Regions from separate parts of the Paenarthrobacter sp. PAE-2 genome, predicted to be linked through region 2. Evidence: riboswitches for the same ligand, from Rfam matches in the RefSeq annotation. Region 2 holds a riboswitch; the other holds the start of a gene.
The links. A riboswitch is a leader RNA that binds a small molecule or an ion and turns the genes downstream of it on or off. The one in region 2 is predicted to bind S-adenosylmethionine.
Positions count from the first base shown of each region.

Region 1: it holds a riboswitch for S-adenosylmethionine, as region 2 does, so the genes downstream of both, OCL88_RS14110 (DUF1737 domain-containing protein) here and OCL88_RS08025 (aminotransferase class V-fold PLP-dependent enzyme) in region 2, are expected to answer to the same signal.

Region 1 covers NZ_JAPDNV010000022.1:50,150-53,660, reverse strand. Annotated here, with positions in the region: gene OCL88_RS14120 (aromatic amino acid ammonia-lyase) at 1-398, opposite strand, end outside; gene OCL88_RS14115 (NtaA/DmoA family FMN-dependent monooxygenase) at 401-1,729, opposite strand; SAM riboswitch class IV at 1,896-2,009, shown strand; gene OCL88_RS14110 (DUF1737 domain-containing protein) at 2,022-2,288, shown strand; gene OCL88_RS14105 (rhodanese-like domain-containing protein) at 2,285-2,695, shown strand; gene OCL88_RS14100 (O-succinylhomoserine sulfhydrylase) at 2,699-3,511, shown strand, end outside.
Region 2 covers NZ_JAPDNV010000009.1:110,407-113,917, reverse strand. Annotated here, with positions in the region: gene OCL88_RS08030 (class I SAM-dependent methyltransferase) at 1-263, opposite strand, end outside; gene OCL88_RS08025 (aminotransferase class V-fold PLP-dependent enzyme) at 382-1,791, opposite strand; SAM riboswitch class IV at 1,823-1,936, opposite strand; gene hisN (histidinol-phosphatase) at 2,117-2,929, opposite strand; gene OCL88_RS08015 (ribosome small subunit-dependent GTPase A) at 2,985-3,511, opposite strand, start outside.

The DNA of each region.
Region 1 (3,511 bases), on a different contig from region 2:
TTCAGGAGGTCGGCGTAGAAGCGGGCCGTTTCGGGCCGGACGCCTGAACCGCCGCGACTGAATCCGACCAGGCGGGCGAGGATCACGGCGCGTGCTTCGGCGCGGCTCAGATAGGGTCCCACCCCGCTGTTGTGGTACCTGACCACCTGCACTTGGTAGGCGAGGATGGAGCCGTCCTCAACAGCGGTATCGCGGCCGGATCCCAGGAGGGTGTTGAGGCCGTAAACCCGCTCGCCGGAGGCCGCCACTTGCTCCACGACTTCCCGTGAACGGCCGATCAACGTCAGGGCATCGTGGTTGAGTTTCACGTGGCAGGAGTCGTCCGCCGCCGCCATCGCGATGCTTTCGGCATGCACGGGCGCCGTCCCTATCAGCAGCACCTTCGACTCCGGGGACATTGTTAGAAATCCAGGAGATTCTGCCGGAAACCGCCGTTGCCGTAGCTCTTCCTCAGGAGGCCGCGGCGACGAAGTTCGGGAGTCAGCTTGTCCAGGACCCCATGCACCGTCACCGGATCGACGAACCCGGAAAACAGGAAGCCGTCTCCGCCCACGGCCTCGCCCGTCTCCTCGAGGTAGTCGGCGATCTCTCCGGCGGTCCCGATGATCGAATCACCTGCGCCGCCGCTGCGGGCCTGCAGGATCTGCCGCAGCGTGGACCCGGGAGGAGCCGCTTTGGCGAAGTGTTCCAGCGTTCCTTGGTTGCTGTTGGTGCTCAGCTCGGGGAGGGGCTGATCGAGGTCGAATTGTTTGAAGTCGATCACCGAAAGGTAGGAGATCGAGTTGAGCTGGCTGTCGATGTCGCGCTGGGTCAGCTCCCTGCGCCGTGACCGCAGTTCCTCCCCCTCCGCAGCAGACCCCACCACGGTGGGCTTGAGGACAAAAAGAACCTTGACGTCGTCGGGAATCCGCCCGGCATGTGCGGCTTCGGCACGGATGGAATCGCGGTAGGCCTTCATCCCGTCGACGCCGCGGGCCAGGGCGATGGCGACGTCGGCGTGGCCACCCGCGAACGCCTTGCCCCGGGGCGAAGCACCGGCCTGCACCAGTACGGGTTCCTCGGGAAGGGGTGCCGTATTCAGCGGACCCCGAACCTTGAAAAACTGTCCGTCGTGGTTGATGGGATGGACTTTGGTGTGGTCCGCAAACCGGCCTGCCTCCGCGTCCTCCAGCACGGCGTCCGGTTCCCAGCTCCGCCAAAGCCGCCGGACGACGTCGACGAATTCCTCCGCTTTCTCGTAACGCAGGTCGTGCTCGATCTGCTGGTCCAGTCCGTAATTCTGCGCGGCGAGGTCGCTGCCGGAGGTCACCACGTTCCAGCCGAGTTGGCCCTCGGAGAAATGCTGCAGGGTGGCAAGGAGCCTGGCCGCGGTGAAAGGCGGGTAGAAGGACGCGCTGATGGTGGGCACAATGCCGAGGTGTTCGGTCACGGACAGCAGGTACGGCACCAGTGCGAGGGGATCGTGCTTGGGAGCGAAGGACGCGTGCGCAAGCGACACTTCCGCCGTGCCGCCGTACGTGTCCGGGACGGTGAGTGAATCTTCGATGATGAACAGGTCCAGGCCCGACCGTTCAAAGGCCCTGACGGCCTCCTGGTAGAGCGCAGGCTTCTTCCAGTCGTAGCCAAGGCTGTAGCCGGGAGTCCCCCAGCCCTGGACACCGAATCCATGGCCCACGAACCATCCGAAATGCAGCATGGGCTTGAGTGTAGAACTGCTCTGTCCGCTCACCGCGACCTGATTTCATGCGAAGTTACAGGGGGTCGTATTGCGTCAATTATGCTCCCGTGACGCCGTAAATGGGCCAGTCCCGGCGGCTGGTCCGGTTACGCAACATGACGACGGCGGGACACCCGCCACATGCATCGCGGCGGCCGCGGGTGATATTTTTTTCTTGAGTAATGAGCACCAGTGCCAAGCCCTGACTTGCTGGTCGGCAACCCTCTCCCGCGGCGGGGTGCCTCAGGTGACTACTCGGCGTATTCGACACTTCGAACTGCAAGCGTGACTGAGGAGCACATTAATGCCTGAACCCACCGAAGAGAGACTTTCCTACCGATTGATCACGGGCCCGGACACCCGGGACTTCTGCGAACGGATCAGCAACGCCCTCGCTGAAGGCTATGTCCTGCATGGCAGCCCGTCGGCCACCTACAACGGCACGGACGTCATTGTGGCCCAAGCAGTGGTATTGCCTGCAGCCGTCGCCAGCGCGGATGCCGCCGTGGCCAATGCCGTGGATGAGCTGGAGAACTACGAGGACGAGGCAGCATTCGAGGGCCACGCATGAGCTACGCCGGAGACCTGACCCCGCAGGATGCCTGGGCGAAGCTGCAGGACGGTGCCATCCTGGTGGACGTCCGCACCGAGGGCGAATGGGCCCACATCGGCATCCCCGACACCAAGGCCACGGAAAACGATCCCCTGTTCATCCAGTGGAACCTTGCAGGCGGCGTCCCGAACTCCCGCTTCATCGAGGACTTGCAGCAACAGGCACCCGAGGGAGACGGCGTTGAGCTCGTGTTCCTCTGCCGGTCCGGACAGCGCTCCATTGCTGCGGCCATCGCCGCAACCCGGGCAGGTTTCACCGCCTACAACGTCCTCGAAGGCTTCGAAGGTGAACCGGACCGTTACGGCGAACGAACCGTCAACGGCTGGAAAAACCGCGGCCTGCCAACCAACCTTGGAAACGAATAAGAAGTGACATTCAACCCTGACGCCGCCGGCTGGAATGCAGACACCCAAGCCGTTCGCGGTGGCCTCGACCGTACCAATTTTCAGGAAACGGCGGAGCCCGTCTTCCTCAACTCCGGCTTCGTCTACGAGTCGGCGGCAGCTGCCGAGCGCGCCTTCACCGGGGAAGACGAACGCTTCGTCTACTCGCGCTACGGCAACCCCTCCGTTGCCACCTTCCAGGAGCGGCTGCGTCTCCTTGAAGGCACCGAAGCCTGCTTCGCGACGGCGTCGGGCATGTCCGCAGTCTTCACCGCCCTTGGTGCCTTGCTGGGCGCCGGCGACCGGGTGGTTGCCGCCCGTTCGCTCTTTGGTTCCTGCTTTGTGATCCTCAACGAGATCCTGCCTCGGTGGGGCGTGGAGACCGTGTTCGTGGACGGCCCCGACCTTGACCAGTGGCGCGCTGCCCTCTCCGAGCCCACCACCGCGGTGTTCTTCGAGTCCCCCTCCAACCCGATGCAGGAGATCGTGGACATCGCAGCCGTCAGCGAACTCGCGCACGCCGCCGGGGCAACAGTGGTGGTGGACAACGTCTTTGCCACTCCCCTGCTCCAGCGCTGCGGCGAGCTCGGCGCCGACGTCATTGTGTACTCGGGCACCAAACACATCGACGGCCAAGGCCGGGTGCTGGGCGGCGCGATCCTCGGCACCAAGGAATTCATCGATGGCCCGGTCAAGCAGCTCATGCGGCACACCGGGCCGTCATTGTCCGCGTTCAACGCGTGGGTGCTTACCAAGGGCCTGGAGACCATGGGCCTGCGGGTGAACCACAGTTCCGCC
Region 2 (3,511 bases):
GGGTCGACGGCGCTGACCTGTAGGCCCCGGTCGAGCAGCAGTGTTGTGAATTTGCCTGTCCCTGCGCCAATATCGGCCGCGGTCCGCGCATTCGGGGGCAGCAGCCAATCGACGGAATCCGCCGGGTACCCGGGGCGGACCCGATCATAATGTTCGCCGCCGTCCTGGAAGCTCTGCCCCAGCTCCCGACGTCGGTGCGCCTGCAGCTTTGGGCCGCCGGCGCGTCCGGCACTTCCGGAAGAAACCGGGAGGCCGGAGGGCAGTGATCCTCCGGATTCGTTGCTTGAACGCGTGGACACGCAGGGGACTCCTTCAGCGGCAGTAGTCAGGGATACCCAAAGAATCTACCGCAGCAACGTGGCGCCAAGGCCGGGACGGCTCCTAGTCCACGGTGCAGGGAGCGGCCCCGGCGGTTCCGGGCGTATTGGGCGCCCACTCCGGGTAGCTGCGGTGATCGTTTGCGGGGACCCAACGGCCCTCGTCCACGACGTAATCCCAGCCAAGTCCGGTGGTCTTCAGTTGCCGGATGCCGGCCAGCAGCCGGGCAGCGTCCTCAAGCCGGGAGCCGACGCCGAAGCTGGCGCGCAGTGAACCTGACGGCAAGCCGAGGCGCTTCAGGAGCGGGTGGGCGCAGAAACGGCCATCGCGCAGGCCCACGCCGTGCTCGGCGGCCAGGTAGGCGGCCACCAGTCCCGCGTCGAAGCCTTCAACGGAGAAGTTGACGACGCCGATGGTGTCGCTGGAATCACTGAAGATCCGGTGGACGGTGACCCCTTCAATGGATTCCAAGCCCTCAACCAGGAAGGATCGGATTGCCACCTCGTGGTTGTGCCAGTCCTGTTGGTCCAACCCGGCCAGCACCTGGGTAGCCCGCGCCAAGGTGGCTGCCCCCAGGACGTTGGGGGAGCCGCCCTCGTGCCGGGCAGGGCCAGTTGCCCAGCTCACCGAATCCAGGCGCGCTTCACGAACGGCGCCGCCTCCGGCAAGGTGGGGGGTTCCGGCGTCGAGCCAGTCGGGACGGCCGACCACGACGCCTGCGCCGAAGGGCGCGTAGAGCTTGTGCCCCGAGAAGACGACGTAGTCCACGTCGCTCTCGGAAATATTGATGCGCCGGTGCGGGGCGAGCTGGGCTGCATCGACGACGATCCGCGCGTCGAACTCATGCGCCAACGCTGCGAGCTCTGCGATCGGCAGGATTTCGCCGGTGACGTTGGAAGCGCCGGTCACAGCGAGCAGGGATATTCCGCCCTGGCTCAACTCATCGCGCAGGTTGGCGATGGTGGCTGACAACGTAGGGGAGGCGATGACGCTGCGGTGCGGTACACCCTGCCAGGGAAGCAGGTTGGCGTGGTGCTCAATGTCGAGGTACAGGACTTCACCGGCCGGTGCGCCGTCAAGCTGGGGGAGGCATCCGGCGAGGAGGTTCAGCGAATCGGTGGTGTTGCGGGTGAAGATGACTGAATCATCCGGCCGGCCGCCAACGAAGTTCCGCACGATGTTCCGCGAGTTTTCATAGACGGATGTGCTGATTTGGGACGCGTAACCGGCGCCACGGTGCACGCTGGCGTAGTAGGGCAGAATCTCGTTCAGGTAGGCAGAGACGATGGTCAGGGCCGGGGCCGATGCGCCGTAGTCAAGGTTTGCGTACCTGACGTGGCCCCCTTGGATCAGGGGAGCCTGCAGCTCTGCTCCTGTGACGGCGGCCAGCGGTCGCGCTGCGAGGGCTTCGTGTGCCGCGTGGTCATCTCCGAAAGCGGGCAGGACGGTGGAATCGAACGTAACAGTGCTCATGGGACCTCACTCAAGAAGGACCCCTCCAAGGGATCCGCGCTTGCCGTATCCGTTCCGGACCGGCCTGGTCGTCACCCGGGGCACCCCACCGCGAATGGAGGGTTGCCGGCCAGCAAACCGGGGTTTAGCGCTGGCACTCGTGACCTGTAGAAGAGACTAGGGCACCTTCCGTGGACGATTCAAAGCGGAAGAAGTTTGTTAAGCGGTTTGTTACGGAGAGAGCCGAATCCCGTTTTGGTCGAATAATCGACGGCGTTGGCACCCTGAAGTGGGTTTGTCGCCGTCGATTATTCGCAGCAATACGGTTCGGCTGTTGCCGGGCGCGCTAAAGGAGATCGTCGATCTCCGGGTTGAGGCGCTTCAGGACCTCTGAGTGGAGGATGGAATTAGTGGCCAGCGCGTTGCCTCCGAAGGGGCCGTCTTCGCCCTCAAGCGAGGTGAACCTGCCGCCGGCCTCCGTGACGATCGGCACTAAGGCAGCCATATCATAAAGGTTTAGTTCCGGTTCGCAGGCGATGTCTACGGCACCTTCGGCCACCAGGCAGTAGGACCAGAAATCCCCGAAGGCGCGGGTCCGCCAGACGTCGTCAGTGAGCGAAAGGAATTCGTCCAGGTTTCCGCGCTCCTTCCATCCCGAAAGGCTCGAGAAGGACAGTGACGCGTCCGCCAGCGAAGAGACATTGGAGACTTTCAAACGGGTGGCCGACGCGAGGGACCGCCCTGTGTAGGCTCCCATGCCCTTGGCGGCCCACCAGCGTTTGCCGAGTGCCGGCGCGCTGACCACACCCACCACGGGCTCGTCCTCGTCAACGAGGGCGATCAAGGTTGCCCACACCGGCACCCCTCGAACAAAGTTCTTCGTCCCGTCGATGGGGTCGATAATCCAGCGCCGCGATCCATGGCCGCTGCTGCCGAACTCTTCGCCCAGCACGGCGTCGCGGGGACGCGAACGCGAGAGCTGGCCGCGGATGGCTTCCTCGGCTGCCTTGTCCGCATCGGTGACCGGCGTCAGGTCGGGTTTGGTTTCGATCTGCAGGTCCAGGGCCTTGAACCGGTCCATGGTCTGGGCGTCCACCGAATCGGCCAGGACGTGGGCCAGCCGCAGGTCATCGTTGTAACTGGAAACGGGTTGGGTCATGCCACCAAACTATCGCGAAACAATCCCTGCACCCGGGAAGTGGTGCTTTCCCGTCTCAGTTGACGGTGCCGAGTTCCTTGGTTTCCTTCGCCTCCAGGCGCGGGTCCGCTCCGAGGAGCCGGCGCAGGGACGCCAGCCGTGCGGCGCCGGAAGGTCCGGCGTGTCCTTCGTTGACCCAGGCGTCCAGTCCGCAGTTGACGGCGTTGGCGTCGTGTTTGCAGCCCCGTTCGCAGTCTTCGGTGCCGGGCTCGAGGTCCGGGAAGGAGTGCAGGATCCGATCCGGGTCGACGTGGGCCAATCCGAAGGAACGGATACCGGGAGTATCGATGATCCAGCTGCCCGAAGGAGCGTCGGCCAGCTTGAGGGCCAGTGCGGACGATGAAGTATGCCGGCCGCGGCCCGTCACGGCGTTGACTCCGCCGGTTGCCCGTTCCGCGCCCGTCAGCGCATTGACCATGGTGGATTTGCCGACGCCGGAGTGCCCCAGCATGACGGTCACTTTTCCGTCGAGGTGGTCCCGCAGGCGGGACACCGCTTCACTGTCGAGCCGGGCGGACAAGCCGTCGTCCGAGCGGGCATCGA